Regions from separate parts of the Arthrobacter sp. 49Tsu3.1M3 genome, predicted to be linked through region 3. Evidence: predicted binding sites of a transcription regulator. Region 3 holds the regulator's gene; each other region holds the start of a gene.

Region 1 (9,875 bases), on a different contig from region 3:
GGTCGGCGAGGGTGTAGGACGTGTCTTCGACGGTGTCGTGCAGCAGGGCCGCGGCCAGCGTGGTGCCACTGAGGCCGAGTTCGGCCAGGATGGTGGCCACTGCGACGGGGTGGGTGATGTACGGGTCACCGCTCTTGCGCTTCTGGCCCCGGTGGCAGCGCTCGGCGACCACGAAAGCGCGCTGGATGAGGTCGAAATCCTCTTTGGGGTTGTTGGCGCGCACAGTGCGCAGCAACGGCTCCAGGATCGGCGAGTACGCCGGAGCGCCACGGCCCGTCAGCCGGGCAAGGCGGGACCTCGTGCGCTCGCGCCGGCCGGGAAAAGTGGGCCGGGCACCGGAGTTGTCCACCGGCACGGGAACATCGGGGCGTCCGGGAACCACCAGGCCAGTCTGTGAACCCTGGCCTTGGCCCTTGTCCGCAGGTGCCTCCGGCACCGGCGTCGAACGTTCTTCCAATGGAGCACCTCTCGCGACCGGTTAATTATTCAAGTGTATTCCCGCAGCAGGATACTTCGATAACCGGCGGGGATACGGCGACGGGCCGGAGGCCGTCGAAAACGACGGTCTCCGGCCCGTTTGTGGCCACTTGGGACGGTTCAGGCCTTGGCGGGCGATGCCGGCGACTCGGCCTTGGCTGCCGCGTCAACACGCCTCTGTTCCACCCGTTTGGCCTGCTTGACCAGGTCGGGTTCGCCCTGCCGCAGCGCGGCGTACAGCGGAGCCGCGATGAAGATGGTGGCGGCAGTACCCACCAGGATGCCCACGAACAGCGCCAGGGACAGGTCCCGCAGGGTTCCGGCACCGAGCAGCCCGGCCCCGATGAAGAGGATCGCGCCGACCGGCAGGATGGCCACCACCATGGTGTTGATGGACCGGACCAGGGTCTGGTTGATGGCGAGGTTGACCTCTTCGGCGAAGGTCCGCCGGGTGGAGGCCTGCATGTCCGAGGTATTCTCCCGGATCTTGTCGAACACCACCACGGTGTCGTACAGCGAGTAGCTGAGCACCGTGAGGAAGCCGATGATGGCCGACGGCGTCACTTCGAAGTCGCTGAGGCCGTAAACGCCGGCGGTCATGAACAGCGTGACGGCCATGCCGACGAGTGCGGAGAGCGACATCTTCCAGGTCCGGAAGTAGAGCGCCATCAGGACGGCGGCCAGGCCCACAAAGATCGCCAGGCCCATCAGCGCCTGCTTCGTGACGTCCGCACCCCAGGTGGGGCCGACGAAGGTTGACGTGACTTCGTTATCGGTCACGCCGTAGGCCTTGGTGAGGCCTTCCTTGATCTGCAGCGTCTCGTCGTCGGAGAGCTTGTCCGTCTGGATCCGCATGGTGGTGCCGGCCACGTTCGCCACGCGCGGCACGGACCCCGCAACGACGTCCTTGACAGCCTTTTCACCGAGGGAGGCCTCGGTGGTCTTGACGTTGGACACCGTGAACTCGGAGCCGCCACGGAACTCGATGCCGAGGTTGAACCCACCCTTGGCGACCGGGATCAGGATGGAGAGCGCGACGGCGATTCCGGCGATCAGGAACCACAGCTTCCTGTAGCCGACGAAGTCGTACGAGCGCTTGCCCGTGTAAAGCTCATTGCCGAACGTTGAGAAGTTGACCATTTACTTGCCCTCCTTGGACGCGCTCTTGGAGGTACCGGCGAGCTGTGCCTGTTGTGCCTGATCCTGCTTTTCGGCGAGACGGCGTTCTGCAATGGTCATCCGGCGTTCTGCCTCGGCGGCGGCGCCGGTGTTCTTCGCCCGCACGACTGCCACGGGCTTGTCCTCCGGGGTGCGCATCCGGCCGGCACCGCGGTACAGCGGAACGGCGCCGAGGCGCTTCGGGTCCAGGCCCGAGAACCGGTGGCCTTCGCCGAAGAACTTCGTGCGGGCCAGCAGCTGCAGGGTGGGGTGGGTGAACATGAAGACGACGATGAGGTCGGCGATCGCGGTGAGGCCGAGGGTGAACGCGAAGCCGCGGACGTTGCCCACTGCCACGAAGAACAGCACGACGGCGGCGAGCAGGTTCACGGCCTTGGACGCGAGGATGGTGCGCTTGGCCCGCTTCCAGCCGTTTTCGACGGCAGAGACCAGGCCGCGGCCTTCGCGGAGCTCATCGCGGATGCGTTCGAAGTAGACGATGAACGAGTCGGCCGTCTGGCCGATGGCGACGATCAGGCCGGCGACGCCGGCGAGCGAAAGCCGGTAGTTCTCGGTCCAGCCGAGGATGGCGATGGCCAGGAACGTCAGCACACCGGCGATCACGAGGGAGGCCACGGTCACGAAGCCAAGGGCCCGGTACTGGAACAGCGAGTAGATCACCACGAGCAGCAGGCCGATCAGGCCGGCGAGCATACCCATGCGGAGCTGCTCCCCGCCCAGGGTCGCCGAGATCTGCTGTTCGCTCTGGATTTCGAAGCTGATTGGCAGGGCACCGAAACGGAGCTGGTCGGAGAGGGCCTTGGCCGATTCCTCGGTGAATCCGCCGGTGATCTGCGGCCGGCCGTCGGTGATGACGGCGAGGGAGCGCGGGGCGGAGATGACCTGGTCGTCCAGGACGATTGCGAACTGGGATTTCGGATCCGAGCCGGTCTGGCCGCCGCCGGCGGCGTAGAACTGGTACAGGCGCTCGGTGATTTCCTTGAACTTGGTGGTGCCCGCGTCATCGAACTGGATGTTGACGGCCCATTCATTGGTCACGGCACCCTGGGCGCCGCGCTGCAGCTGGAACGAGGAGGACTTGATGTTCGAGCCCTTCACCTCCACCGGACCGAGGATGTACTTGATGGCCGGCGACTTGGCCGATGCCGGCTCGCAGGTCACCAGGGGCTTGGTCGGGTCGGAGCGCTGCTGCTTGTCCTGGGAGGGGTTGTCGCAGTCGAGGGCCTCGAACTGCTTGTAGACCTCGGGGGTAACCCAGTTCTCGTCGCTGCTGTTGGCGGGTGCGGCTGTCGGCTTCGGCAGCTGGGCGTCCGGGGTCCTGGAGGCGGCGGGGACGGCTGCGCCCGGGCCGGTCTGGATCACCGGGCGGAAGTTCATGTCGGCGGAAGCCTGGATCAGCGCACGGGTTTCCTTGGCAGGGGTTCCCGGGAGGCTGACGACAACGTTGCGGCCGGACTGCGTGCTGATTTCCGCTTCCGCGACGCCCGAGCCGTCCACGCGCTGACGAATGATCGCCACGGCCTGGTTGAGCTGGTCTTCGGTGATACCCGAACCGCCCTCAACCTTGGGCGCCAGAATCATCTGGGTGCCACCTTCAAGGTCCAGTGCGAGCTTTGGAGCCCAACCCGCCTGGCCGGCCATCGTGCCGCCCGCCAGGACAGCCGTCATGGCGGCGATGATTACGCCAAGCCAGACCAGCATCCTGATGGCTGAGTTTTTGGGGCCAGTTCGTGCCATTGTCGATCTTTCTATTATTTACGGCGGATCCGCCGGCGCGGGCTCTGGGCCCCGCCGACGGATGCCCGCAACCGTTGCTTCGCGGGATAGCTCAGGTAGGCAGACTAGCTGTCTTTTTTGCCTTCGTCGTTGAGGCGGCGCAGGGTTTCCTCGGCCGTTTCGGTGCGCGGCGCGTCGTGGACGGGGGCGCTGGCGTCGGTCCCCTCAGCACCCAGCTTCTCGGTGGTCAGCGAGGACGCGTCGTCGGGAACTACCGTGGGCTCCTCGGCGGCGACAACCGGCTCCACAATCTTGGTGACGGCCTGACGGTGCACGGTGGCAGTGTTCCCCGGGGAGAGCTCCAGCGTGACCTTGTTCTCGGCCTCATCGATGTTGACGATCCGGCCGAACAACCCGAAGCTGGTCATGACCTCGACACCGGGCTCGAACTTGGACTGCAGCTGGGCCTGCTGCTGCTGGGTCTTCTTGTTGCGGCGGAACATCATGAAGACGAAGAGTCCGAGCATGACGAACAGGAGAATCGTCATGATGTCGATGCCGCCGCCGGCCTGCGGCTGGGTCTGGGCAGAAATAAGTCCGAACACAGGGATTGTTCCGTTCTGTACTTGCATAGCTGTTTTTCAGCAACGTCCGTTTGCTCCGGGCGGCGCGGGCAGGGGTCTGCGCAACAAACTGGCAGCGAGACCGTCCCCCAGACCGCCGGCGGCTACCTGCTCTCCGCCCACGGAAACAAAACCCGGACGTGCCGAGCGTCATACCAGTCTAAAGGGAAAAGCTGAAAGAACGGTGCTAACGGCTGTTTCGGATCCACTGAGGATCGGTTTCTTCGCCCAGATCCCCGCCGGACGCGCCCATCGGGCTCTCGCCCAGCTCGTCGGCCTGGAACAGTTCCAGCGGGTCCTGGCCGAAGGCGCCGGCGGGAATGGCGAAGCCCAGGTGCGTCCATGCCGGCGCCAGGGCAATCCGGCCGCGCGGTGTCCGGCCCAGGAGACCTTCCCGCACCAGATAGGGCTCGGCAACCGTTTCGACGGTCTCCGTTTCCTCGCCGACGGCAATCGCGAGGGTGGACAGGCCTACCGGCCCGCCGCCGAACTTGGTGATGAGGGCCTCGAGGACGGCACGGTCCAGCCGGTCCAGCCCTCGCTTGTCCACCTCGTACATGTCCAAGGCCGCAGAGGCCGCCCGCGCGTCGATTTGCTCGATGCCGTGCACGAGTGCCCAGTCCCGGACGCGGCGCAGGAGCCGGTTGGCGATGCGCGGCGTGCCCCGGGACCGGCCGGCGATCTCGCTGAATCCGGCGGAGTTGACCTTCAGGTCCAGCAGGCCGGCGGAGCGGCGCAGGACCAGTTCCAGCTCCTCGACGGAGTAAAACTCGAGGTGGCCGGTGAAGCCGAACCGGTCCCGCAGCGGGCCGGGAAGGAGGCCGGCCCGCGTGGTGGCGCCCACGAGGGTGAAGGGCGGCAGCTCGAGCGGAATGGCCGTGGCTCCGGCGCCCTTGCCGACGACGATATCGACGCGGAAATCCTCCATCGCCATGTACAGCATTTCCTCGGCCGGCCGGGACATGCGGTGGATCTCATCCAGGAACAGGACCTCGCCCTCCGAGAGGGAGGACAAAATGGCGGCGAGGTCGCCAGCGTGCTGGATGGCCGGGCCGCTGCTGATCCGCAGCGGGACGTTCATTTCTGCGGCGATGATCATGGACAGCGTGGTCTTGCCCAGGCCGGGAGGGCCCGAGAGCAGCACGTGGTCCGCGCTGCGCCCGCGCATGCGCGAGGCTTCCAGCACGAGGGAGAGCTGCTTTCGGACGCGGTGCTGGCCCACGAAGTCGTGCAGGTTTTTGGGCCGCAGGGCGGCTTCGATGACCCGCTCCTCCGGTTCCTCTCCCCCGGCGACGATCGACGGCTCAGCCACGCGCGCCTACCCGGTTCCCGGCGCGGGCGCCGTCCTGGCCCAGCCAGCGCAGCGTCGCGCGGAGGATCTCCGCCACATTCCCGTTCGCGGCCAGGTCCGGGGAATCGGCCAGGGACTTGTCGATGCTCGCCGTGGCATCCTTCTCGGACCAGCCCAGGCTGGTCATCGCGGCCACCACCTGCGGCTTCCAGACGGATTCAGCGGACACGGCCGCGACGGGCGCGCCGGCGGTGCCGTGCGGTACAAGCTTGCCGGCGAGTTCGAGCACGATCCGGCCGGCCACCTTCGGCCCGATGCCGGGGACCTTCGTGAAGGCCTTGCCGTCGCCGGAGTGGGCAGCCACCCGGATGGCTTCGGGCTCGTGGACGGCCAGCACGGCCAGGGCGAGGCGGGGACCGACGCCGCTGACGCTGAGGAGCACGTCAAAGACTTCGCGCTCATCATCGCTGGCGAAGCCGAACAGGGTCAGCGAGTCTTCCCGCACGATCAGGGACGTGAACAGCTTTCCCTCCTCACCCACCCGGAGGCCGCTGAGGGTTTGCGGTGTGGCGTTGACGCTCATGCCGGCGCCGTTGAGGTCGATCACGGCGGAGGACAGGCCAACATGCGCAACGGTTCCGCGAAGAAAACTGATCAAGGCCGGGCTCCTGGTCTAACTGGCATCTACAACTGGGTGATGAGGGAACGTACAGCCGGGCGCGCCGGCTATCCGAACATATCTACGAATACCCTACCAAGCCCCGCGGCGTCACAGCCGGACATTCAGCGCGCACGGCGCGCTTTTGCCTCCGCGTCCGCCCACGCCCGCTGCGCCGGAGTGAGGGACTGGCTGCCCGGCCCCGTCGTCGCGACGGCGGCGCCGCTGCCTGCCCGCCAGGCGTGGGTGATCGCCAACGCGAGGGCGTCGGCGGCGTCGGCCGGGCGCGGGGGCGCGTCCAGCCGGAGAATCTTGGTGACCAGCTTGGTGACCGCATCCTTGTTCGAGGTCCCGCTTCCCGTCACGGCGGCCTTGACCTCGGACGGGGTGTGCAGCGCCACCGGGATGCCGCGGCGCGCGGCGGCCGCAATGACCACCCCGGAGGCCTGCGCCACCCCCATGACCGTGCTGACGTTGAGCTGGGAAAAGACCCGCTCCACGGCGAGGACCTGAGGTTCGTAGCGGTCCAGCCACTCATCGATGGACGTGGCGATGACCAGCAGCCGCTGGTCCAGGCTCTCCTCGGGAGAGGTGCCAACAACACCGAAGGCCACCAAGGTGGCCCGCCGGTTCCGCTCGACGTCGACTACGCCGATCCCGCAACGGGTGAGGCCCGGGTCAACCCCCAACACGCGCAGCGTCACGGTTGGGCCGTCAAGACCGGGCCCCAAGATCACGTTTGGGTGAGCGCGTCACTCGGCTTCCAGTGCGGCCTGCACTTCGTCGCTGAGGTCGGCATTGCTGTAGACGTTCTGGACGTCGTCGAGCTCTTCCAGGGCGTCCACCAGCTTCATGAACTTCTTGGCGGCGTCCAGGTCCAGCGGCACCTGCATGGACGGTACAAACTCGGCCTCGTCGGTGTCGTACTCGATGCCGGCTTCCTTGAGGGCATCGCGGATGGCCTGGAGGTCGGTCGGCTCGGAGTGGATCTCGAAGCTGTCGCCGTTGTCCTTGACTTCCTCGGCCCCGGCGTCCAGCACTGCCATCAGTACGTCGTCCTCGGTCAGGCCGTTCTTCGGCAGCGACACGACACCCTTGCGGCTGAAGAGGTAGCTGACAGAGCCGGGATCGGCGATCGTGCCGCCGTTGCGGGAGATGGCGAGCCGGACCTCGGAGGCGGCACGGTTCTTGTTGTCCGTGAGGCACTCGATCAGCAGCGCGGAACCCTGCGGGCCGCGGCACTCGTACATGATTTCGGTGTAGTCGACGACCTCGCCGGTGAGCCCGGCGCCGCGCTTGATGGCGCGGTCGATATTGTCTGCGGGCACCGACGTCTTCTTGGCCTTGGTGACGGCCAGTTCCAGGCTCGGGTTGCCGGACAGGTCAGGGCCGCCCATGCGCGCGGCGACTTCGATGTTCTTGATCAGCTTGGCGAACGACTTGGCCCGGCGGCTGTCAAGGATGGCCTTCTTATGCTTGGTCGTCGCCCATTTGGAGTGGCCTGACATGCTTTACGCTTCTCCTCTGATCATTCGAATAAACAGTTCATGCACGCGCTTCTCCCCCGTCACTTCCGGGTGGAAGGAGGTGGCCAGCAGCTTGCCGGAACGCACTGCAACAATTCTAGCCGTCCCGTCGAGGGATTCGGGGTGGCCGGCCTTGGACGGTTCCACCTGGGCAAGGACTTCGACGCCGTCGCCGACGCGCTCCACCCAGGGCCCGCGGATAAAGACGGCGTGGACCGGGGCCACTGCCCCGCCGGCGGCGCTGAACTCGAGGCCCCTGAAGTCCAGGTCCGTCTCGAAGGACTCGCGCTGCCGGCCGAAGGCGTTGCGGCGCACGGTGATGTCGAGTCCGCCGAACGTCTGCTGCGGGTTTCCGGCCAGGTCTGTCGCCGGATCCGCGATCTCATCCGCCAGCAGGATCATCCCGGCGCACGAGCCGTAGACGGGCAGGCCGGCCTTGATGCGTTCGCGCAGCGGATCCCGGAGCCCGAAGATCCGGGAGAGCTTGTCAATCGTGGTCGATTCGCCGCCGGGGATGATGAGCCCGTCCAGGCCGTCGAGTTCGGCGGGGCGCCGGATCCCGACGCCGGCGGCGCCGGCGGCTTCAACGGCATGCAGATGCTCCCGGAAATCGCCCTGAAGCGCCAGGACGCCGATCCGGAGGCCCGAACCCGCGCGGGATTCAGGGGAAAAAGAGGGGGTGGTCATCCCCACAGCATAATGCTCTGCACCGCACTGTACGCATGGAAGGAGCATGGAAGGCGCATGCAACGGCCCCGGGCGTCCGGGTTCCATGCCGCTGCTGGGATATATTACAGAGCATGCTTTACTTCAGCGTTCCGCTCGGCAAGTTCGTCCGCCGGGTCTCCCGGCTCCGGGGCGGAGGCTCGGCCCTCCCCGGGCTAGTGGTCGAAAAAATCGACCCCGATTTCATGCGGCGGACGCTGTCCACCCTGCCGCTGGGGGTCGCCGTCGTCAGTGGCACAAACGGGAAGACCACCACCACCAAGATGGTGGTCGAACTGCTCGAGAGCCAGGGGCTGAAGGTCTTCACCAACCGCACCGGCAGCAACTTCACCCGCGGCGTGGCCGCGGCGCTCCTGGGTGAGGTGGACTGGCGGGGCCGGCTCGATGCCGACGTCGCGGTCCTGGAATTGGATGAGGCGCATGCCGTGCACTTCGTCAACAAGGTCCCGCCGCGGTACAGCCTCCTGCTCAATGTCCTCCGCGACCAGCTGGACCGGTTCGGTGAGATCGACAAGACCGCCGAACTGCTCCAGCACATCGCCTCCAAGACCACCGGGACCGTGGTCCTGAACCGGGAAGACCCGCGCGTCGCCCGGATCGCCCAGACCCTGGACGGGCCGGAGGTGCTCTACTTCGGGCTCGACGATTCGCTGCTGAGCACCTTCCCCAACGACGACGACATGCGGGCCGCCCCGGGCAGCCCGGTGCCGGCCGCCCCCGCCCGGCCCGCCGCCGACGTCGTGCTGCGCCGCGTGGGCGCCGACGACGCCGATTTCGAGTATGACGGCGCGACGGTCACCACGGGGATGAAACTGCGCGGCGTCTACAACATCTTCAATGCCGCCGCCGCACTGACCCTGGCCCGCGGCGTCTCCGGCGCCCGCGGCGCCGGGACCGACCAGGCCGGCCTGCTCACGGCACTGTCCAAGGTGGCGCCGGCGTTCGGCCGCGGCGAAAGCCTCGTGGTCGATGGCCTGCCGCTGGAACTGGTCCTGGTCAAGAACCCCAGCGGCTTCCGGCTCGGCCTCAAATCATTCCCCGCCGCCGGGTACGCCACGATGATCGCGATCAACGACAACTACGCAGACGGCCGGGACATGTCCTGGCTCTGGGACGTCGAATTCGACACGCTCCGCGACGGCGGCGTGGACCAGCTCACGGGCTCCCGCGCGTATGACATGGCGCTGCGGCTGCAGTACGACGACGTCGCGATCGGCGCCGTCGACACGGACATTGCGCCGGCACTGGCAGCGTTCATCCGCGGCGGCGAGGGCAAGCCGAAGAGGATCTTCTGCACCTACACGGCCATGCTGGCCATCCGCCGCGAGCTGTCCAAAATCACCACAGTGGAGGTGGTCTCATGACCCCCCGGTCCCCCGAAACCCCGCACGAGCTCTCCTTCGGGCACGAACTTCCGCCCGAAGGCTCCGCGGCCCCCAGCAAGGGAACCATCCGGGTCCTGCAGCTCTACCCGCGGGACATGAACATTTACGGCGACTGGGGCAACGCCCTGGTCCTCGCGCAGCGCCTGCGCTGGCACGGCTACACGCCGGAACTGCTCGAATACAACGTTGGTGACCCGTTCCCGGAAGACGTTGACCTGATCGTCGGTGGCGGCGGACAGGACAGCGGACAGCTTGTCATCCAGGACGACCTCCTCTCGCGCGAGTCCACCCTGA
Region 2 (9,875 bases), on a different contig from region 3:
GAAGGTGCCGTCGTCGATAAACACCCGGACGAGCTGCTGCATTACAGGGTCGGGGTCGTCCATCAGTTCGGCGAGGCGGCGGCGGACCTGTTCCAGGGCGGGCAGCGTGAACTCTGCCCTGATCCCCGCCCAGGTCTTGTCGTTGATCGGCGGGCGGTTCAGCGTCACCGTTGCCTAGCTGCCGTCGCTGATGTCGTCCAGGAGCCACTGGACGGAGCGTGGATTCCGGCGCAGCGTGAAGGTGCGCAGCGCTGAAGTCGACCCCAGCCGGGCCCCGACGCGCCAGTATTCGGTACCGGCCGGGTTGGCGCCGGCGGCGGCAGAGCATCGGGGGCCTAGCCCGGGGTCACCGCCGATCCAGTGCCGGGATTCGATGGCGGGATCGACAAGCCAGATCCGTCCGTCGTGCCGGATGGCGAGGGGCGTGCCTGCCGGGTCGAGCCGGACTTGAAGCTCAAGGGTTTGCGTGGGGTTTTCGGTGCTGAGGGTCATGGGGGGTCTCTCGTGGTGCGGTGCTGCGGGGTGTGGTTGTCTTAGGCGGCTTTGACGAGGGGTAGTTCGTCCCAGTGGGTGGTGTAGCGGGGGGAGAGCATGTCCCGTTTCATGGTCCAGTCCGGCCCGCCGCGTATGCCGGCGTGGCCGAGGCCGATGGAGCCGCGCCCGTATCGGCGGGTCACGTCTTCCAGGAGGGTCCCGATGCGGCGTTCCTCGTGCGGGTTCTCGAACAGGGCCAGCGGTGCCTGGTTGCCGGTGGGCCGCAGGTCGGTGACCATGATGCCGGCCCGGGCGTACTTGACGCCTTCCTGGATGTGGGGCAACAGGGCGTGGGCAGCCTTGGTCAGGATCACCGGGTCCGCGGTGGGCATCGGCAGCGGCACGCACACCGAGGGGTAGGAGGTGTCTTCCGGGTTGAAGTGTGAGGTGCCGGCGAAGGCGGTGAGGACCTTGGCCTGGAGGCTGTGTTTGGCCAGCCGCGCTGAAGCCTGCTGGCCGTAGACGGACAGGACCTGCCGCATGCCGGCGGCGGTGGTGATAGGTGTGGCGAAGGAGCGCGAGAAGATGAGCTGGTCCCGGCCGATCCGTTCTTCCTCCATCGGGATGCACGGGGTGCCCTGCAGTTCCAGGACGGTGCGCATCATGACCACGGAGAAGCGGTCCCGGATCATCACCGGGTCCGCCCGGGACAGGTCAAGGATGGACTGGAGCCCTAAGGCGTTGAGGCGTTTGGTCAGCCGCGTCGCGACGCCCCAGATTTCGATCACGGAAAGCCGGCCCATGAGCGCTTCCCGGGCGGCCGCGGGCACAGAGTCCCAGTGGCAGATACCGTCGAAGGCCGGGTTGTGCTTGGCCCATTTGTTGGCCAGTTTCGCCAGGGTCTTGGTCCCGGCGATTCCGACGCAGACCGGCACCCCGACGTTGCGCCGCACGGCTGCCTTCATGGTCTGGCCCAGAACCAGCAGGTCCTCCGGCGCGCCTTTGACGCCCAGGAAGGCCTCGTCGATGCTGTAAACCTCCAACCAGGCGCTGTAGCGGCCTAGCAGTTCCATCACCCGGGCGCTGATGTCCCCGTAAAGCTCGTAATTGCTCGAGAGGGCAACAAGTCCCCACTCCTTGGCCCGCGGGGCGAGTTTGAACCATGGTTCACCGAGGCCGATCCCGAGAGCCTTGGCTTCCGGGGACCGGGTGACGGCGCAGCCGTCGTTGTTGGACAGGACGACGACGGGCCGGCCTTCGAGGGACGGGTCGAATGCCCGCTCGGCCGAGGCGTAGAAGCAGTTCACATCCACGTGCGCGATCTGCGGCATCCGCCGCATCGGGGAGGGCTTAGAAATGGCGTGCCTCAAACATGGTGCAGGCAGCGGGTCGCGACGCCCCAGATGACCAGATCCGACATGGACGGAACCCGAATGTCCGGGTAGGCCGGATTCTCCGCCTGCAGCACGACGCCGGCGGCCGTGATCCGCAGCCGCTTGATGGTCAACTCCCCGTCCAGGACGGCGATGACCACGGACCCGTCCTTGGGTTCCAGGGCCCGGTTGACGATCAGTTCATCACCGTCGCTGATGCCGGCGCGTTCCATCGAGTCTCCGGAGACCCGCACGACGTAGGTGCTGGTGATGTCCTTGATCAGATGCTCGTTCAGGTCAATTCGCCCGTCAAAGTAGTCCTGCGCCGGCGAGGGGTACCCGGCCGCGACGGGGACCGGAGAGATCAGCACCGACAGCAACGACATGCCCGCGTCTATCACGCGGGGACCGACAACAACGCCCACAACACACCCTTATTCGAATATATGTTCGATAGGTTCAGTGTAGCCGGATGGACCGACAAAAGACGATGTCCTCCAGACCTGCCGGTCCGTGCTCGATTCATTCGACACCAGACAGCCCGGGGGAAGGCCATGACCGCTGCCGTCGCCGTGAGCTGCTTGTTGTCGGGGCTGCTGCTCGCTCTTGCCCTCGTGCTTCCCTCCATCACCAGTCCGACCGAGCCGTTCGGAGTCCGGGTGCCGGCGCAGTGTGCCGACGACCCGACGGTAGCCAGCCAGATCCGTATCTACCGACGGCGGGTGCTCTCAAGCGGGATCGCCGCTGCCGTGGTCGGGGGCGTCGTCTATGGTGTGACCGGTGAAGCGTTGCTGCTTCCGCTGTCGGTACTGACGCTCGAGGGCGTCTGGTACGCCTGCTTCTTCCTGGCCAACCACGAGATCCGGGCCGCTAAGGCCGCCGGGGGCTGGTCGCGAAGACCACGCGCTGATGGTCCCGCGACGGTTCGGGTTGGGTGGAGACTCTCCGTCCACCGAGTGACGTCCGAGGACTAAGGGTCAGCCCGTCAGCGGATTACCTGATAGCGCACGTGGGTGACGAGGCTGGAACCGCTCACGTCCGTCGGCTCAAGCTTGAGGTCCGTCATGCCGTCCAGCAGCCGCTCGCCCGCGCCCAGGACTATGGGCGCAATGTGGAGCCGCAGCTCGTCGATCAGCCCCGCCGAAAGGAATTGTCGGGCGGTCTGCGCTCCTCCGGCTATGGCCACGTCCTTGTTGCCAGCGGCCTTCCGCGCCTGGGCCAGCGCCGATTCGATCCCATCGGCTACGAAGTTGAACGTTGTGCCGCCCTCCATTTCCAGAGGCTCGCGGGGGTGATGGGTGAGAACGTAGACGGGTGCGTGATAGGGCGGTTCCTCACCCCACCATCCCCGCCACTGCTCATCCCATGCCCCGGGACCGGCGTACATGTTCCGGCCCATGATGTAGGCGCCGGCGGCGAGGATGCCTTCGAGTTCGGCTGCGTTGGACTCGGCTTCTTCGAACATCCACCTGTGGAGGAGTTCTCCGTTCTCGCCCAGGGGTTCCGTCAGGCTTTGGTTCCGGCCGGCGAGGAATCCGTCGAGGGAGATGGTCAGATCGCACGTGACTCGGCTCATGCGCCCATCATGTCACCACTCGGCGGGGCCCTGACAAGGCCTATGGCGCAGGCGTGCTGGCCGGTCTGATCGAAACGCAGTACCTGTGACACGAGATCCATCCTCCGTCGTTCATCTTCTCGATCCATCGGCAATCCCAAGGATTGGCAGAGCGGGTAGACGCTCTCCCGGGTCGAGGGGGCCTTCGATCATGGGGGGAATTCAGGTCCAGCGCCTCGTTGGCCGGCGGACGTTCGAGATCTTCGCCGCCGCATCGCCGTCGTCGCCTGCGATGCGACACTGGCTGTTGGGGAGGAGATCGTCCAGGTAGCAGGGGTCCCGTTTCCGCCCTGAGGGGAACATACTGGGGTGGTGAGGATCGACGCCCGGTCAGGGGCAGAGGGGAGGCGGCGGCCCGGGGCCGGCACGAGCCCGTATCCGCCGATCGCCGACTATGGGTTTTTGTCTGACTGTGAGGCCAACTGCTTGATTGCATCGAGCGGGCAGGTCGAGTGGATGTGCGTGCCGCGCCACGACTCACCGAGTGTGTTCTCGACTATCCTCGACCGCGCCGCGGGTGGCTTCAAGGTGGCGCCGTACGGCGTCCGGGAGCCCACTGCGCGCCGCTATCTCCCCGGCAGCTTGATCCTGGAGACCACCTGGCAGACCAGGACGGGCTGGCTGATCGTGAGGGATGCCCTGGTGATGGGTCCATGGCACCACACCGAGTTGAGGGCCCGCCGGTACCGCCGCCCGCCGACGAACTACGAGGCCGAGCATTGCCTGCTGCGCACCGTCCGGTGCGTCAACGGTGCGGTTGAGCTGTCCGTGCTGTGCGAGCCGGTCTTCGGCTACGGCCAGCGCCGGGCACGGTGGGAGTTCTCCAGCCCCGGATACGGAGAGGCCGTGACCGTCAGCGGCGACGAGGGGGATCCAGTGCTGCGTCTGACTACCGACCGCCGGCTGGGCATCGAGGACTCCATCGTGGCCATCCGCAGCCGGATGACCGAGGGCGAGCAAGCTTTTATCGCGCTCTCCTGGGGGTCGCTGCCCCCGCCGCGGACGTGGGAAGAAGCCACGCGCAAGCAGTGGCAGACCACTGACTTCTGGAGGCAATGGATCACCGGGGGCGAGTTCCCCGACCACCCGTGGCGGGAGCAGCTGCAGCGCAGCGCGCTGACGTTGAAGGGCCTCACCTACGCACCGACTGGGGCTCTGGTCGCGGCGCCCACCACCTCGCTGCCCGAGACGCCCGGGGGAGAGCGGAACTGGGACTACCGGTACACCTGGGTGCGCGATTCCACGTTCGCTCTCTGGGCCCTCTACACCCTCGGCCTGGACCGGGAAGCCGACGACTTCTTCGCTTTCATCCGCGACGTCGCTGCCGAAGACGACCTGCAGATCATGTACGGCATCGACGGCGAACGGGACCTTCCCGAAGTTACAGTCGAGGGACTCGGCGGCTACGACGGCGCCCGCCCCGTCCGGATCGGCAACGCTGCCGCCCACCAGCGCCAGCTCGACGTCTGGGGCACGATGCTGGACTCCGTCTACCTCCACGCCAAATCCCGTGACCAGCTTCCCGAGCCGCTCTGGCCCGTCCTGCTCCGCCAGGTCGAGCAAGCCGCGGCCCACTGGCGGGACCCCGACCACGGCATCTGGGAGGTCCGTGGCGAACCGAAGCCCTTCACCTCCTCAAAGCTCATGTGCTGGGTCGCCCTGGATCGTGGTGCCCGGCTGGCGCGCCTGCACGGTCAGGCTGATTACGCCCGAAAGTGGGACGCCATCGCCACGGAGATTCATGAGGACATCTGCCGCAATGGCGTCGACGACCGGGGCGTGTTTGTCCAGTCCTACGGCACGACGAACCTCGATGCCTCGCTTCTCCTTGTTCCGCTCGTCCGATTCCTGCCCGCCAACGATCCACGCGTGCGCGCCACTGTGTTGGCCATCGCCGATGAACTCACCCGGGACGGACTCGTCCTGCGGTACCGCCCCGAGCAGACCGACGACGGTCTTACCGGCGACGAAGGGACCTTCACGACCTGCTCGTTCTGGCTCGTCTCAGCCCTGGTCGAGATCGGAGAGGTGGTACGCGCCAAGGCACTGTGCGAACGTCTGCTGTCCCTTGCCAGTCCCTTGGGCCTCTACGCTGAGGAGCTGGATCCGGTGAGCGGCCGTCACCTCGGCAACTTCCCGCAGGCGTTCACCCACCTGGCCCTCATCAACGCGCTCGTGCACCTCATCCGCGCCGAAGAAACCAACCGCGCGGCACAGTTCGCCCCGGCCCACCGCACGCCTTGAGACGCAGGCGACGGTCAACGTACGGATTGCAACGCGGGGCTCAAGCTTCCACGGGAAGCCGCCCTACGCGGGTGCCGGAACCGGATGTTCTGCCCCACCGCAGCCATGCGGAGAGGTGACCCATTCGGTACGGCAAGGAGCAGCCATAACCGCGGTGCGCAGCGGCGACCTCGGTTACCGATGACCCGGCCCGGGCCGACATCGCCTGTTGCGCGGCCGGGGGGATCATCCGGTCTTCCGTGGTGAGCAGGTACCAGCTGGGCAGGAGTTAGGGGAACAACCCGTATCGCCAACAAGGAGTACCCATGTGGACTGACGTGAAGGAAGCCGAGATCTCGGCTTCCTGGGTGGACCTGCCCGAGAATGGCTGGGGGGCGCTCATCGGCTGGGCAGCCGGCCTGGACAACTTGCGCCGCCGCCAGTCCTCGGACGCAGGCAGGATGATCACCGGTTACATCGAGCGCGGGGGCAAGCAACAACCCTTCGAGGAACCGTTCACAGCTGCCGACCGGCCGGGAATTGACGATGACATCGACCGCTACCCCCGGGATGCCGGCCTCCCGCCGCGGCCGAGGGGCTACGTCTGGATGATCCGTGTCCCGGAAGGGCATGCATCATCCGAGGCCTTCCTGGCTGAGGTGGACACCGCAATCATTCGAACCGCCGAAGGCACCGTCAATCCGAAGCAGCTGCGGCCGATCGTCGCGACTATTCTCCGCGATTTCTATGCGAGGGACATTTGATCAATCAATACGGAGCCCTGAGTACAGGCGGGGGAGCTGGGGCTGACAGGACCTGGAGCGGTCTGGGGGAGTCCGCCCGGTCGTGAACCCTGCAGCCCAGGGCAGCCGTGCGGGGAGCGTCCCGTGGAATCGGCGCCTGAACCCTGCAGCCCGTTGGTCGCCGTCGGGGCCGGACCGGGAAGCGGACCGCCCTGGGACGTCCGCAAAGTTTTCGAACTGTGGTTACTCGGCTTGGAAGCTGAGCGTGTTTGTCCCGCTTGTCCAGGTCAAACCGAGCATAGTCTTCCAGACCGGGTTTGCCCTTGGCTTCTGCCGATGAATTTGACGACCCCAATTCACACCCACAAACCAGTCAAAGGAAATTTGTACTTTCCCGGGCGTCCAGGACCACGGGGTGCGGCGACAATGATGCGCCATGAAGGGGGAGGCGGTGATATTGCATCAGAAGCGATAATCACTAGTTAACTTGACATAATGTTGATTATCGGCGTTTAGAACATGTGCGGTGAGAGGCCTTGGACAGGGCCTTGAGACTGAGGAAAGCCGGTCGAAATGCTGCTCTAGGTAGCGGCACCTTCGTCACCGTGCTCTGAACTCTTTGCGCGAGGGAAGAATGTCCGGACCGGCAGTAAGAGCCCGGCCAACGAAAGGGCGATGAAGACGACCTGGTGGATATGGTCAGTACCCGGCGGAAGCTGACCAATCAGGTGGGCGGCCCAGAACAGCGGGTAGAACGGAAGCGCGTACCAGGCCCACCGTTCGACTCGCCAATATGGCACGAGCGCGAGAAGTCCGCCAAAAAGTCCCAACCCGAACGTGGCGAGACCGTCCGCCCGATACAGCCCCACGTCTGCGCCCATTGGAACGGCAGCGACAATCGCGCCGAATACCAGGAGGCCCGCACTGACGATTCCGAGGCAGATCCGGCCGATCAGTAAGGGCCACTTTCTCTCATGCATGAGGTCAGCCTAATTGCCGCGGGGTCAGTGCTCGCGATCAGTCGTTGTGTTTGGCCGTGCAGGATATGCCCGTTCACAGGTTGACGTAACTTACGCCCCTGCTCCCCCGCCGGCTCTCACTCAGGCCGCTTCGCCGCAGCCACTGGCCGGGCGTCAAGGGTGGTAGGCTGGCCAAGTTTCACCACTTTCACCACTTTCACCTACTCTCACCCTGGAGGTCCCCGTGCGGAACCCCTTCAAGCCCACAGCCGGAGCCACGCCGCCGGACTTGATTGGGCGCGCCGGGCTCTTGGACGAATTCGAGTACGGCCTGCAGCAAGGCTCGGGAGCACCCGGGCTTTTGACCATCATCACCGGATCCAGAGGCATCGGCAAGACAGTCATGCTGAGCGCGGCAGAACGGATCGCGAGGACTCACGGCTGGGCGGTAATCTCCCGCACAGCAAACCCCGGTTTCCTCGCCGGAATCGGCGACGACATGCTCCGGCTTGTCGAGGAGCTCGGAGAAGGGCCCCCAACGCGGAAAATCACAGCATTCTCGGCGGCAGGGTTCGGGCTAACAACCCAGCTCCCCCAGGAACGGAGTGCCGATTGGCGACGGACCGGGAACGAACTTCTACGGCTGTTGGACGCAAAAGGTACAGGCCTCGTTATCACCATCGACGAGATACATGCGGTCGACCGCACAGAGATATCCCAACTGGCCGCTGAAGTGCAGCACTTCATCCGCGACGGACTGCCCATCGGCCTGATCTTCGCCGGCCTGCCATCCGCCGTCTCCGACCTCCTCAACGAGGGAGCGGCGACCTTCCTCCGACGCGCCGACAGGATCAATCTCCACGAGGCAGCCATCGCCGAAGTCACTGCGTCCTACAGCGAGCTCTTCAGTGAGGGAGGAATAGGCGTCTCCCCCGGCCTCGTCAGCGAGGCGGCGGAGGCTACCGAGGGCTACCCCTTCCTCATTCAGCTTGTGGGCTACTACCTCTGGCTCGAGGCGGGAAAGGCCAGCTGGAAACTGGATGCCAGCAGCGTGCACAGCGCCATCAACGCCGCTCAAAGACGAAACACCTTAGTTGTCGTCGAGTCAGCACTATCGGATATTTCGGACAAGGACCGCGAGTTCCTCGACGCCATGGCCCTTCAGGACGGTCCATCCGCAGCGGGCCTGATCGGAAACATCATGACAGCCAAGCCCAACGTGGTATCCAAGTACAGAAAGAGACTCATCGCCGCAGGCCTGATCGAGTCAGCAGGCTACGGCAAGGTGGACTTCGCAATCCCAGGACTCCGCCAATACCTCCGTGAAACAGCGTCGGCCTGAAGCAGCGACGGAAGAAGCTCCGGGCCGGCTCCTTGAGGAAGCCGGCCCGGAGCGCGTAACGGGTCCCCCTATGATGGCGCCCGGCCCGGAGTCCGGATCAGGCAGAAACTTTGTCCGCCACGCCGGAGTGTGCCGCGCTGGCCGCCGGCACGCCGTCGCCGTCCTGGCCGTACAGCCAGTCGTTGTACCGGAAATCGTTGTCCATCCGGCTCTTGAAGAGCAGGTTGCGCAGCGTCCGGGCCAGCCCGGAGACGTGCCAGGATTCGCCCCAGACGCGGGCGGTGCGCTGGACCTTGGCGGTGCGGCCGGCGCGGAGGTTGTTGAATTCCTTGATCGCGCCGTCCCAGGCTTCGGGGTTGACGCCGTCCGCGGTGAACACGGTGCCGCTGGTGACGTCCTGCAGCACCGCTGCGTCCTCGAGCGCCTGGCAGGCGCCCTGGGCCAGGTACTGCAGCATCGGGTGCGCGGCGTCGCCCATCAGCACCATCCGGCCGGCCACCCAGTTTTCGATCGGATCGCGGTCGTACATGGGCCAGCGCATGCTGGTGCCCAGGTTTTTCAGCGCAGCCTGGACAGCGGGGACGCAGTCCTTGTACGCGGCCTCCAGCTCGTCGACTCCGCCGTACTGCTCCTCGCCGCGTTCGAATGAGGCGGACTTGAAAACGGCCACGGTGTTCAGCAGCTCGCCCTTGCGCAGCGGGTACTGCACCAGGTGGCAGTCCGGTCCGAGGTAGACAATGACGTCCTCGAGGTCCGCTTTGGGTGTGTGTTCGGTAATGGGCACGGTGCCGCGGTAGGCGACGTAGGCCGAGGGGACCGGCTCGTCGCCAGCCACGAGCGGGCGCAGGCTGGACTTGAGCCCGTCGGCGCCGATCACGACGTCGGCCTCGTAGTCCACGCCTGCTGCCGTGTGGGCCACTCCCCTGCCGTTCACGGTCTCCACGCTCTGAACCATGACATCGTTGACCAGCTTCACGCCCGCCGCTTCACAGCCCTCGAGCAGGACCCGGTGCAGGTCGCTGCGGTGGATCACCACGTAGGGCGCACCGTAGCGTTCCTCGAATTCCCCGCCGAGGCTCTGGCGCGTGAGCTCCTCGCCGGTGACGGCGTCGCGGAAGACCAGGTGCTTGGGCTGGACGCCGATCT
Region 3 (9,875 bases):
GGAGCACGTCGCGGCGCTCTGCGACCGGCACCGCGGCATCGGCGGCGACGGCCTGATCCGCGCCGTGCCTTCCCGGCTCCTGCCGGAGGGACTGCAATTGCTGACCGCGCACCCCGATGCCGAGTGGTTCATGGACTACCGCAACGGCGACGGCTCGCTCTCCGAGATGTGCGGCAACGGCGTCCGCGTCTTTGTGCACTTCCTCATCGCCGAAGGCCTCGTGGACCTGCCGGCCGGCGAATCGCTCGTCATTGGAACCCGGGGCGGTGCCAAGACGATCGTCCGGACAGCTGCGGGCTACGCCGTGGACATGGGCCCCTGGGAATTCATTTTCCCGGGCGAAGCGACCGCGCGGGCCATGGACTCGCTGGTCAGCGCCGACGGGCTTGAAGTGGCGCGGCCCGCCCTCTCCGTCAGCATGGGCAACCCGCACACCGTCGTGGCCCTGGCCGAAACTGCCGAACTGGAGGCCACGCAGCTGTTCACGGCCCCCCGGGTGGACCCGACGCCGCCGCACGGCACCAACGTCGAATTCGTTGTGCCTTCCGAACCACTGGTCCACGACGGCACCGGCACCATCACCATGCGGGTCCACGAGCGCGGAGTGGGGGAGACCCAGTCATGCGGCACGGGCGCCTGCGCCGCCGCCGTCGCGATTCGCCACTGGGCCGGCCAGGGCGCACCGGACGCGTGGAACGTCCACGTCCCCGGCGGCGTCGTCGGCGTGAAATTCTTCCTGGGCCCGGAGGGGCACGAACACGTCGAACTCAGCGGCCCGGCCGTGATCGTCGCTAGCGGGACGCTTTCCTGATTCGAAGGATCCGGAACGACTTCGACGTGCTCTCCCGGGTCACGTTGAAGCTGGCGTCGAGCTCCGCCGAGAGCCAGCGCTGCAGCGAGTCCGAGCCGAGGTTTTTCTGGACCACGAGCCAGGCCGATCCGCCCGGCGCCAGCCTGGGAATCCACAGGCGCAGGAGGGCATGAAGCTCATCCTTGCCGATCCTGATCGGCGGGTTGGACCAGATGGTGTCAAAGCGCAGGTCGGGGTCCACGGCGTCCGGCGTGCTGGCGGATACGTTGCGCAGCCCCAACAGCCCGGCGTTTTCATTGGTCAGGGTCACGCAGCGTTCGTTCACGTCCACCGCGTAGACCTGGGCGTGCGGTGCCCGCAGGGCCATGGTCAGGGCGATCGGTCCCCAACCGCAGCCGATATCCAGCAGGTTGCCCTGCGGCGACGGCGCCGGGACATCGGCGAGCAGCACGGCCGTTCCCTTGTCGATCCCGTCCGGGCTGAAGATCCCCGAGGACGTCTGCAGCCGGCGCGTCTCACCGGCAAGATCCACGGTGAGCGGCTTACGGGTGAAGGGCCCGGCCGGCTGGGCGCTGAAATAGTGTGCAGACTCCATAATGGGCCAGATTAGTTCGCGGCCAGCCCGTATGGGAAACCGGGCCGGGGCGCCGGCGTCTGCTACGCTACAAAACATGATCCTGATCTCCAAGTAGCCGGCACGGTCCCGTCCCGTCCTTTGTCAGGGACTCGAGGGACTCCGTAGCGACGCAGGTAAACGCCTTCCGCTGAGTGCGCCATTGCAGGGTGAGTTTTCTCACCCGCGGGCCCCCGCACCACTTGGAATCCAGCCGCTGTCCCAGACACTCTGTTTCCCAGACGTGTGTTGCGCGGTGCCCGTGTTTCTCAGGCACCGTGTTTCAGGGGCGCGGCACTCCTCGGCTGATCCGAGGCCCAGCGGACGACAACTACCTCACTGTGTTCCCCACAGCCGCGCGCATTTCTTGCCGCTCCCATCCTCACCCAGCCGCCGCTCCGCACGGAGCCAGCCCTGCCCCGGCGCCGTTGCCGCAGGCATTCCAGGAGGCCCGCATGACCCCCCGCCGTCAGCCCAGCGCGAATACCGCCCCACAGAGCAACAATCGGCACTATTGTGAAAGAGCCGAACCTTTAAAGGAGACCATGACCAGCCACCCCAACACCGGACCCGATTCAGCAGCCCAGGACATGAGCCCTGAGGAGATTCAAGCTGTAATCGACCGGATCCTTTCCAAGGACACCCCCGCCCCAGGCCGCGGCGGCGGCACCAGCCACGGCACCGCCGCCGGCGCTGGTACCAACAGCCCGACGTCGGTGCTCGGCAAGGCGCAGGCCATCTCCCGCCTGGACGAGGTCTACACCAACTTCGACGGCGACCAGCAGGACCTTGAGGAACGGCACGCACTGCGCCGCAAGGCCGGCCTGTCCACCGAACTCGAAGACGTCACAGAGGTCGAATACCGGCAGTTGCGCCTTGAGCGCGTCGTCCTGGCCGGCCTCTGGACCGAGGGCACCCTCGCGGACGCCGAGAACTCCCTGCGCGAACTTGCCGCCCTCGCTGAGACGGCCGGCTCCGAGGTCCTCGACGGGCTCGTCCAGCGGCGCGCCAAGCCCGATCCCGGGACATTCCTCGGCTCCGGCAAGGCACAGGAGCTCAAGGCCATCGTGATGTCCACCGGCGCCGACACCGTCGTCGTCGACGCCGAATTGGCCCCGTCCCAGCGGCGCGGCCTGGAGGACATCGTCAAGGTCAAGGTCATTGACCGCACAGCGCTGATCCTGGACATTTTCGCCCAGCACGCCAAGAGCCGTGAAGGCAAGGCACAGGTGGAGCTCGCTCAGCTCGAATACCTGCTTCCGCGCCTGCGCGGCTGGGGTGAGTCGATGTCCCGCCAGGCCGGTGGCCAGGTGGGCGGCGCCGGTGCCGGCATGGGCTCGCGTGGTCCCGGTGAGACCAAGATCGAACTGGACCGCCGTCGGATCCGCACCCGGATGGCCAAGCTGCGGCGCGAAATCGCCGCCATGAAGCCTGCCCGGGAAACGAAGCGCGCCAACCGCCGTCGTAATGCCGTGCCTTCTGTCGCGATCGCCGGGTACACCAACGCCGGGAAGTCCTCGCTGCTGAACCGGCTGACCGATGCCGGGGTGCTGGTGGAAAACGCCCTGTTCGCCACCCTGGACCCCACCGTCCGCAAGGCCGAAACCGCTGACGGGCTGGGATACACCCTGGCCGACACCGTGGGCTTTGTCCGTTCCCTGCCCACCCAGCTCGTGGAGGCATTCCGCTCCACGCTGGAAGAGGTGGCCGACTCTGACCTGATCCTGCATGTCGTGGACGTCTCGCACCCGGATCCGGAAGGCCAGATCGCCGCTGTCCGGACGGTCTTCAGCGAAGTCGACGCGCGCAAGGTTCCGGAAATCATTGTCCTGAACAAGGCCGACGCCGCTGACCCGTTCGTGGTCGAACGGCTCAAGCAGCGCGAGCCGCGCCACGTGGTGGTCTCGGCCCGCACCGGCGAAGGCATTCCGGAACTGCTCAAGGCCATCAGCGACGGCATTCCGCGGCCCAGCGTGAAGCTTGAACTGCTCATCCCGTACAACCGCGGGGATCTGATCAGCAAGCTCCACGAAAGCGACGCCGAGATCCTCAGCCTCGACCACGAGGAAACCGGGACCCGCGCCGTGGTGATGGTTCGTGAAGGACTCGCCGCCGAACTGGATCCCTTCATCAGCAATGACTGAGGCCGCGGTGACCAGGGCCGACGCCGAACCGGCAGACGCCGATTCAACTGACGCCGATCCAGCTGAAGCTGGATCAGCCGAAGCAGACACCGGCGCCGGTTCGGTTGCTGGCGCGGCCGGCGAGGAGTTTGTTGTAAAGCTGCTCGACCGTGCCGTGTCCGGCATGGGCGGTCAGAGCCGCGATGGCCAGCATGAAATGGCCCGGCAGGTGGCGCGCGCGATAGATAGCGGCGACCACCTGCTGGTCCAGGCCGGCACCGGCACCGGCAAGTCGCTGGCCTACCTGATTCCGCTGATCGCGCATTCGCTGACCAGCAACAAACCCACGCTGGTCTCCACCGCCACCCTGGCGCTGCAGACGCAGATTGTGGGCCGTGACCTGCCCAGGCTGCTCAAGACCATCACGCCTGCCCTGGAGCGGCCCGTCAAGGTCGCCCTGGTCAAGGGCCGGTCCAACTACGTCTGCCGGCACAAACTCGAGGGCGGGTTCCCGTCCGAAGAACCTTCCGAGGGACAGCTGTTTTCCCTCGGCGAAGACACCAGCGTGCCGCATTTCGCTGCCGCACTTGGCGGGCCGTCCTCCCAGCTGGGCAAGGAAGTTGTCCGCCTGCGCGAATGGGCCGAGGAAACCGCCACGGGGGACCGCGACGAGCTCATGCCCGGCGTCACGGACCGGGCCTGGCGCCAGGTCTCGGTCACCTCCATGGAGTGCCTCGGTGCGCAGAAATGCCCGCTCGCGGCCGAATGCTTCAGCGAGCTGGCACGGCAGAACGCCGCCGATGCCGACGTCGTGGTCACCAACCACGCCATGCTCGCCGTCAGTGCCTTCGAGGGCCTGGCGGTGCTGCCCGAGTACGACGTCGTCGTGGTGGACGAAGCACACGAACTTCAGGACCGCGTCACGGGTGCGGTCACTGGCCAGCTCTCCGTGGCGATGGTGCACGCCGCCGCGTCCGGGGCCCGGAAGCACACGGGCATCACCGTGGATGCGCTGAACAATGCCGTTGCCCACCTGGAGCTGGCCATCGACGGCGTCCCCAGCGGGCTGATGCCCAATGGCCTGAACAGCGAGCAGCTTGACTGCATCGACCAGCTGCGCGACGCGTGCCGCGCCGCGCTGTCCGATTCCAAGGGGGACAGCTCGACGACGGCGGACGGCGGACGGCAGCTGGCCCGCTCGCGCCTCATGGTGATCCTGGAACTCTGTGAACGCCTCTTGGCCGCGCGCGAAAACCGCGAAGTCGTGTGGTTCTCGCGCAACAGCAGCTTCGACCCGGCGCAGGGCTATTCCCAGCCGGACGAGAGCGCGCCGGCCTTGATCAATGTCGCCCCGCTGAGCGTCGCAGGACGGTTGCGCGAGGGCCTGTTCGCGGACCACACCGTCATCCTGACCTCGGCCACACTGGCCATCGGCGCTGCCTTCGAACCCGCCGCCGGCGGCCTGGGCCTGGTTGGCAACGGCGCCCCGAGCTGGACCGGCGTCGACGTCGGCTCCCCGTTCGACTACCCGAAGCAGGGCATCCTCTACGTCGCCCGGCACCTGCCCAAACCCGGCCGAGGAACGTCCCCCGAGGCCCTGGACGAACTTGAGAAGCTGATCCGCGCCTCCGGCGGGGGCGCCCTGTGCCTGTTCTCCTCGCGGCGCGCCGCAGAGGAAGCAGCCGAGGCTATGCGGCCCCGGCTGGGCCTCAGCATCCTGTGCCAGGGGGAATCGACCATGACGGCGCTCGTGCGGCAGTTTGCCGACGAACCTGACACGTGTTTGTTCGGCACCATGTCCCTCTGGCAGGGCGTCGATGTCCCTGGCGTGTCCTGCCGGCTGGTGGTCATCGACCGGATTCCCTTCCCGCGGCCGGACGACCCGCTGATGACGGCACGTTCGCGGGCCGTTGCCCAGGCCGGCGGCAATGGCTTCATGGCAGTCTCGGCGACGCACGCAGCCATCCGCCTCGCGCAGGGCGCGGGTCGGCTGATCCGCTCGACCTCGGATAAGGGCGTGGTGGCTGTGCTGGATTCACGGCTCTCCACGGAGCGTTACGGCGGCTTCCTGCGCGCCGCGCTGCCGCCGTTCTGGCCCACCACCGATTCATCGATAGCCATGGCAGCCCTGAAGCGCCTGGCGAAAGACTCCGCGAAGGCCTAGGCCCCAAACCGGGCCGCCACCCTGCGCGGAAATCCGCCGCGGGGTGGCCGCTCCGAACTGGCGGCCTGGCGTGGGTTGGCTAAAGGGAGCGCGGTTTAGAGCGAACGCAGTTTAGAGCGAGCGCAGCACCGAGACGACCTTGCCCATGATGACGGCGTGGTCGCCCAGGATGGGCTCGTACTGGGTGTTTTGCGGCAACAGCCAGGTGTGGCCGTCGCGCTGGCGGAATGTCTTGACAGTGGCTTCGTCGTCCAGCAGGGCGGCAACGATGTCGCCGTTCACGGCATCACCCTGGCGGCGGACAACCACCCAGTCGCCGTCGCAGATGGCGGCGTCGATCATCGAATCACCGGCCACTTTGAGCATGAAGAGTTCGCCATGGCCCACGAGCTGGCGGGGCAGCGGCATGACGTCCTCCACCACTTGGTCCGCGAGGATCGGCCCGCCGGCGGCGATGCGTCCGACGAACGGCACCATTGCCGTGTCAGTGGCGCTGGCGAGCTCGGTTACCGACAGGCCGCCGACGGCCCGCAAGGGGCTGGACTTCTCGATACCCGATATCGGCGTGGTCCCCTCGTCCAGGGTCAGCGGCATGAGCACTTCCATGGCCCGGGGCCGCTTCGGATCACGCCGCAGGTAGCCGAGCTTTTCCAGTTGGGAGAGCTGGTGGGTCACGCTCGACAGGCTGGCGAGACCGACGGTGTCGCCGATTTCCCGCATGGACGGCGGATAGCCCTTGTCCGTAACGGACCGCTGGATGGTCTCCAGGATTTTCTTTTGCCGGACGGTGAGGCTCTTGGGGGCCCGGGCGGGCTGCGGGCTCCGTGGGGTGGCCCTGCCGCCGGTGGCTTGTGCTGCCATGTTCGCCAACGCCTTTCCGTTCCGCCCGGCTGCCGTGGCTGCTGTCACCGGGAACTTCCGGCCTGAAATGTCAGACCCTGCTGATCAACTACGAATGAACTCCCACGGGAGTTCGAAAGTGGTTGTCCTGTCCCTCAAAAATAGGCCAGCCACAGACCTTTTTCAAACATTTGTTCTAGCGAGTCTCGACATCGTTCGTTAGTAAGTGCTAAAACAGACATAGCAAGATTCGAATATGTGTTCGATTCCGACGATCTGGGTTCGCAAGCGATGTTCGGTTCTATGTTCGAAGGTTCGGCCGGTTGGCGGCGAGTACGTGAGTACGCCGGGCGGCAACTTATGGTCCAGGAGGGCTCAGTTCATGTCAGTTTCAAGCGCGTTTGACGGCACCAACATTCAGGGCGTCACGACCCGCCACCGCGGCAGCTCCCGTCACGGCAACGTGTACCCGCTCAACGCCCGGCGCCGCGGCTCCGCACCGTCGCAGGCGCCGCGAGGAGCCACGGCTGCGGTTTCCGCCGGCCGGACCAAGCAGCCGCCGCTGCGGCTCACCCGGCGCGGACGCTTCGTCTTTTTCGGCGTCCCCCTGATCCTGCTGGCGGCGTTCGTCCTGTCCTTCAGCGGATTCCTCAACGCTCCCGCGAAAGCGGCAGATTCCGCGGACCAGCTCTCGGTGACTCCGACCGTATCCGTCACAGTCCAACCAGGGGAGTCCCTCTGGGCCATTGCCGGGTCGGTGGCTCCGGAGCGCGATCCCCGCGACGTCGTGGCCGACATCGTGCAGCTGAACAATCTGGACGCCGCGCGTGTGATGCCGGGCCAGCAGCTGTTCGTCCCGTCCAAGTAACCACCTCGGGTGCCGTCGCGGGCGTCACAGTTTCAGCGCCCGTCCCGCTACCACTTAAACTGGTCACGTGACTGACCAGCTTGAGCGCCTCAACCGACTGCCCCTCCGAACCAATCTGCGTGGCCTGCGTCCGTATGGCGCGCCGCAGCTGGACGTCCCCATCCTGCTCAACGTCAACGAGAACACCCATGGGGTCCCGGCCGATGTCCGCGCCGCGATCACAGAGGCCGTGAGCGCCGCCGCAGCCGGGCTGAACCGCTATCCGGACCGCGAGTTCACCGAGTTGCGCGAAGCCCTCGCAGAATACCTTGGCCATGGGCTGGGCGCGGAGAACATCTGGGCCGCGAACGGTTCCAACGAGGTCCTTCAGCAAATCCTCCAGGCCTTCGGCGGCCCCGGCCGGACGGCCCTCGGGTTCCCTCCCACGTATTCGATGTACCCGCTGCTGGCCTCCGGCACGGATACGGAATACATCGTCGGGGCCCGCGCGTCAGACTACGGGCTCAGCGCGGAATCGGCGGCACAGCAAGTCCGCGAGCTTCAGCCCAACATTGTCTTCCTCTGCTCCCCGAACAACCCGACCGGAACGGGGCTGGGCCTTGATGTGGTCGAGGCCGTCTATGACGCCGGCGAGGCCAGCCAGACCATCGTGATCGTCGACGAGGCCTACCACGAGTTCGCCCACGACGGCACGCCCAGTGCCCTCACGCTGCTGCCTGGCCGGGAGCGGCTCATTGTCTCGCGCACCATGAGCAAGGCCTTCGCCCTCGCCGGCGCGCGCCTCGGCTACATGGCCGCGGCCCCGGAGGTCGCGGATGCCCTGCGCCTGGTCCGTCTCCCGTACCACCTTTCCGCCATCACCCAGGCCGCGGCCCTGGCTGCCCTGCACCACCGGGAGGCGCTCATGGCGGACGTCGAGGACATCAAGCGCCAGCGCGACCGGATCGTGTCGGAACTGACGCGGCTGGGCCTGACGCCGGCCGCGTCCGATTCCAACTACGTGTTCTTCGGCGGCCTCGAGAACCCCCATGAGGTTTGGCAGCGCATGTTGGAGGCCGGTGTCCTGATCCGCGACGTGGGCATTCCGGGGCACCTTCGCGTCACCGCCGGCACTGAGACGGAAACCACAGCCTTCCTGGAGGCGCTTGAACTCATCCTGGCCGGCTCCGCAAAGCCGCAGGCCTAGACTTGGTGGGGAGCCCGATCGTCCCCGCAGATTGCCCAACACCCTGCCTTCTTCCAAAGGACACATCTACATGAGCAACACCGGATCCACCACCGCCGAGGGCCGGACCGCACGCATGGAACGGACCACCAGTGAGTCCTCGGTCCTGGTCGAGATCAACCTGGACGGCACCGGCGTTTCAGACATCAGCACGTCGGTCCCGTTCTACGACCACATGCTGACGGCCCTCAGCAAGCACTCCCTGATTGACATGACCGTCAAGGCCACCGGCGACACCCACATCGATGTCCACCACACTGTCGAGGACGTGGCGATCACCTTCGGCGAGGTTCTGCGGACCGCCCTGGGCAACAAAGCCGGGATCCGCCGGTTTGGCGAGGCGACCGTTCCCCTCGATGAGGCCCTCGCGCAAGCTGTCGTGGACGTCTCCGGCCGTCCCTACCTGGTCCACGCCGGCGAGCCGGCAGGCCAGGAATACCACCTGATCGGCGGCCACTTTACCGGCTCCCTGACCCGCCACGTCTTCGAGGCGATCACCCTTCACGCCGGGATCTGCCTGCACATGAACGTCACTGCCGGGCGCGACCCCCACCACATCGTCGAGGCCCAGTTCAAAGCCTTTGCCCGTGCCCTGCGCGCAGCCGTCGAGCCGGATCCCCGCGTCGAAGGCATCCCGTCGACAAAGGGTGCTTTGTGACCGGCCCGCTGCTCCGAGACGGGGCCATCATCGACCCAGCCGCCGCGACCAAGCCGGTCTCCCCGGAGGGAAAGCCCACCGTCACGGTGCTGGACTACGGCTCCGGGAATGTCCGATCCGCCGTCCGCGCGCTCGAGCGGGCCGGCGCCGAAGTCATCCTCAGCTCCAAGCCTGAAGATGTCCTCAATGCCGACGGCCTCGTCGTCCCCGGTGTCGGCGCCTTCGAAACCGTCATGCGCGAACTCAAGGCCGTTGACGCCATCCGCATGATCGGCCGCCGAGTCGCCGGAGGCCGCCCCGTGCTGGCCATCTGCGTCGGGCTCCAAGTGCTGTTCGAGGCCGGCGTCGAACACGGCACCGAAGCCGAGGGCATGGGGGAGTGGCCCGGCAAGGTGGAACTGTTGCCTGCCGACGTCGTGCCCCACATGGGCTGGAACACCGTCGCCGTCCCCGAAGGGTCCAGGCTCTTCGCCGGGGTCGAGGGCGAGCGCTTCTACTTCGTGCACTCCTACGGTGTCCAGAAGTGGGACTTCGACGTCATCCAGCCGCGAATGGCTGCACCGCTGGTGACCT

Evidence for each region. Region 3 encodes LexA, which represses DNA repair genes until DNA is damaged. Its sites were predicted from a motif close to TCGAACANNTGTTCGA; they were not measured.
Region 1: a site for LexA is predicted at 6,017-6,032, ahead of ruvA (Holliday junction branch migration protein RuvA). Genes of this name have one in related genera too.
Region 2: a site for LexA is predicted at 2,286-2,301, ahead of B5X90_RS01260 (LexA family protein). Genes of this name have one in related genera too.

The regions. Positions count from the first base shown of each region.
Region 1 is NZ_FUZD01000014.1:12,220-22,094, forward strand. It holds gene B5X90_RS14415 (RelA/SpoT family protein) at 1-382, opposite strand, end outside; gene secF (protein translocase subunit SecF) at 598-1,617, opposite strand; gene secD (protein translocase subunit SecD) at 1,618-3,393, opposite strand; gene yajC (preprotein translocase subunit YajC) at 3,498-3,920, opposite strand; gene ruvB (Holliday junction branch migration DNA helicase RuvB) at 4,183-5,307, opposite strand; gene ruvA (Holliday junction branch migration protein RuvA) at 5,300-5,944, opposite strand; gene ruvC (crossover junction endodeoxyribonuclease RuvC) at 6,070-6,648, opposite strand; gene B5X90_RS14450 (YebC/PmpR family DNA-binding transcriptional regulator) at 6,697-7,452, opposite strand; gene pdxT (pyridoxal 5'-phosphate synthase glutaminase subunit PdxT) at 7,456-8,157, opposite strand; gene B5X90_RS14460 (Mur ligase family protein) at 8,271-9,560, shown strand; gene B5X90_RS14465 (type 1 glutamine amidotransferase) at 9,557-9,875, shown strand, end outside.
Region 2 is NZ_FUZD01000001.1:259,011-268,885, reverse strand. It holds gene B5X90_RS01275 (hypothetical protein) at 1-168, opposite strand, end outside; gene B5X90_RS01270 (hypothetical protein) at 175-492, opposite strand; gene B5X90_RS01265 (Y-family DNA polymerase) at 534-1,814, opposite strand; gene B5X90_RS01260 (LexA family protein) at 1,841-2,272, opposite strand; gene B5X90_RS01255 (hypothetical protein) at 2,402-2,821, shown strand; gene B5X90_RS01250 (dihydrofolate reductase family protein) at 2,833-3,423, opposite strand; gene B5X90_RS01245 (glycoside hydrolase family 15 protein) at 3,772-5,706, shown strand; gene B5X90_RS01240 (DUF5956 family protein) at 6,012-6,449, shown strand; gene B5X90_RS01235 (hypothetical protein) at 7,010-7,408, opposite strand; gene B5X90_RS01230 (ATP-binding protein) at 7,632-8,729, shown strand; gene B5X90_RS01225 (FAD-dependent oxidoreductase) at 8,827-9,875, opposite strand, start outside.
Region 3 is NZ_FUZD01000004.1:51,016-60,890, reverse strand. It holds gene dapF (diaminopimelate epimerase) at 1-811, shown strand, start outside; gene B5X90_RS06875 (class I SAM-dependent methyltransferase) at 792-1,406, opposite strand; gene hflX (GTPase HflX) at 1,970-3,568, shown strand; gene B5X90_RS06865 (ATP-dependent DNA helicase) at 3,561-5,711, shown strand; gene lexA (transcriptional repressor LexA) at 5,823-6,572, opposite strand; gene B5X90_RS21575 (LysM peptidoglycan-binding domain-containing protein) at 6,934-7,419, shown strand; gene B5X90_RS06850 (histidinol-phosphate transaminase) at 7,487-8,605, shown strand; gene hisB (imidazoleglycerol-phosphate dehydratase HisB) at 8,676-9,302, shown strand; gene hisH (imidazole glycerol phosphate synthase subunit HisH) at 9,299-9,875, shown strand, end outside.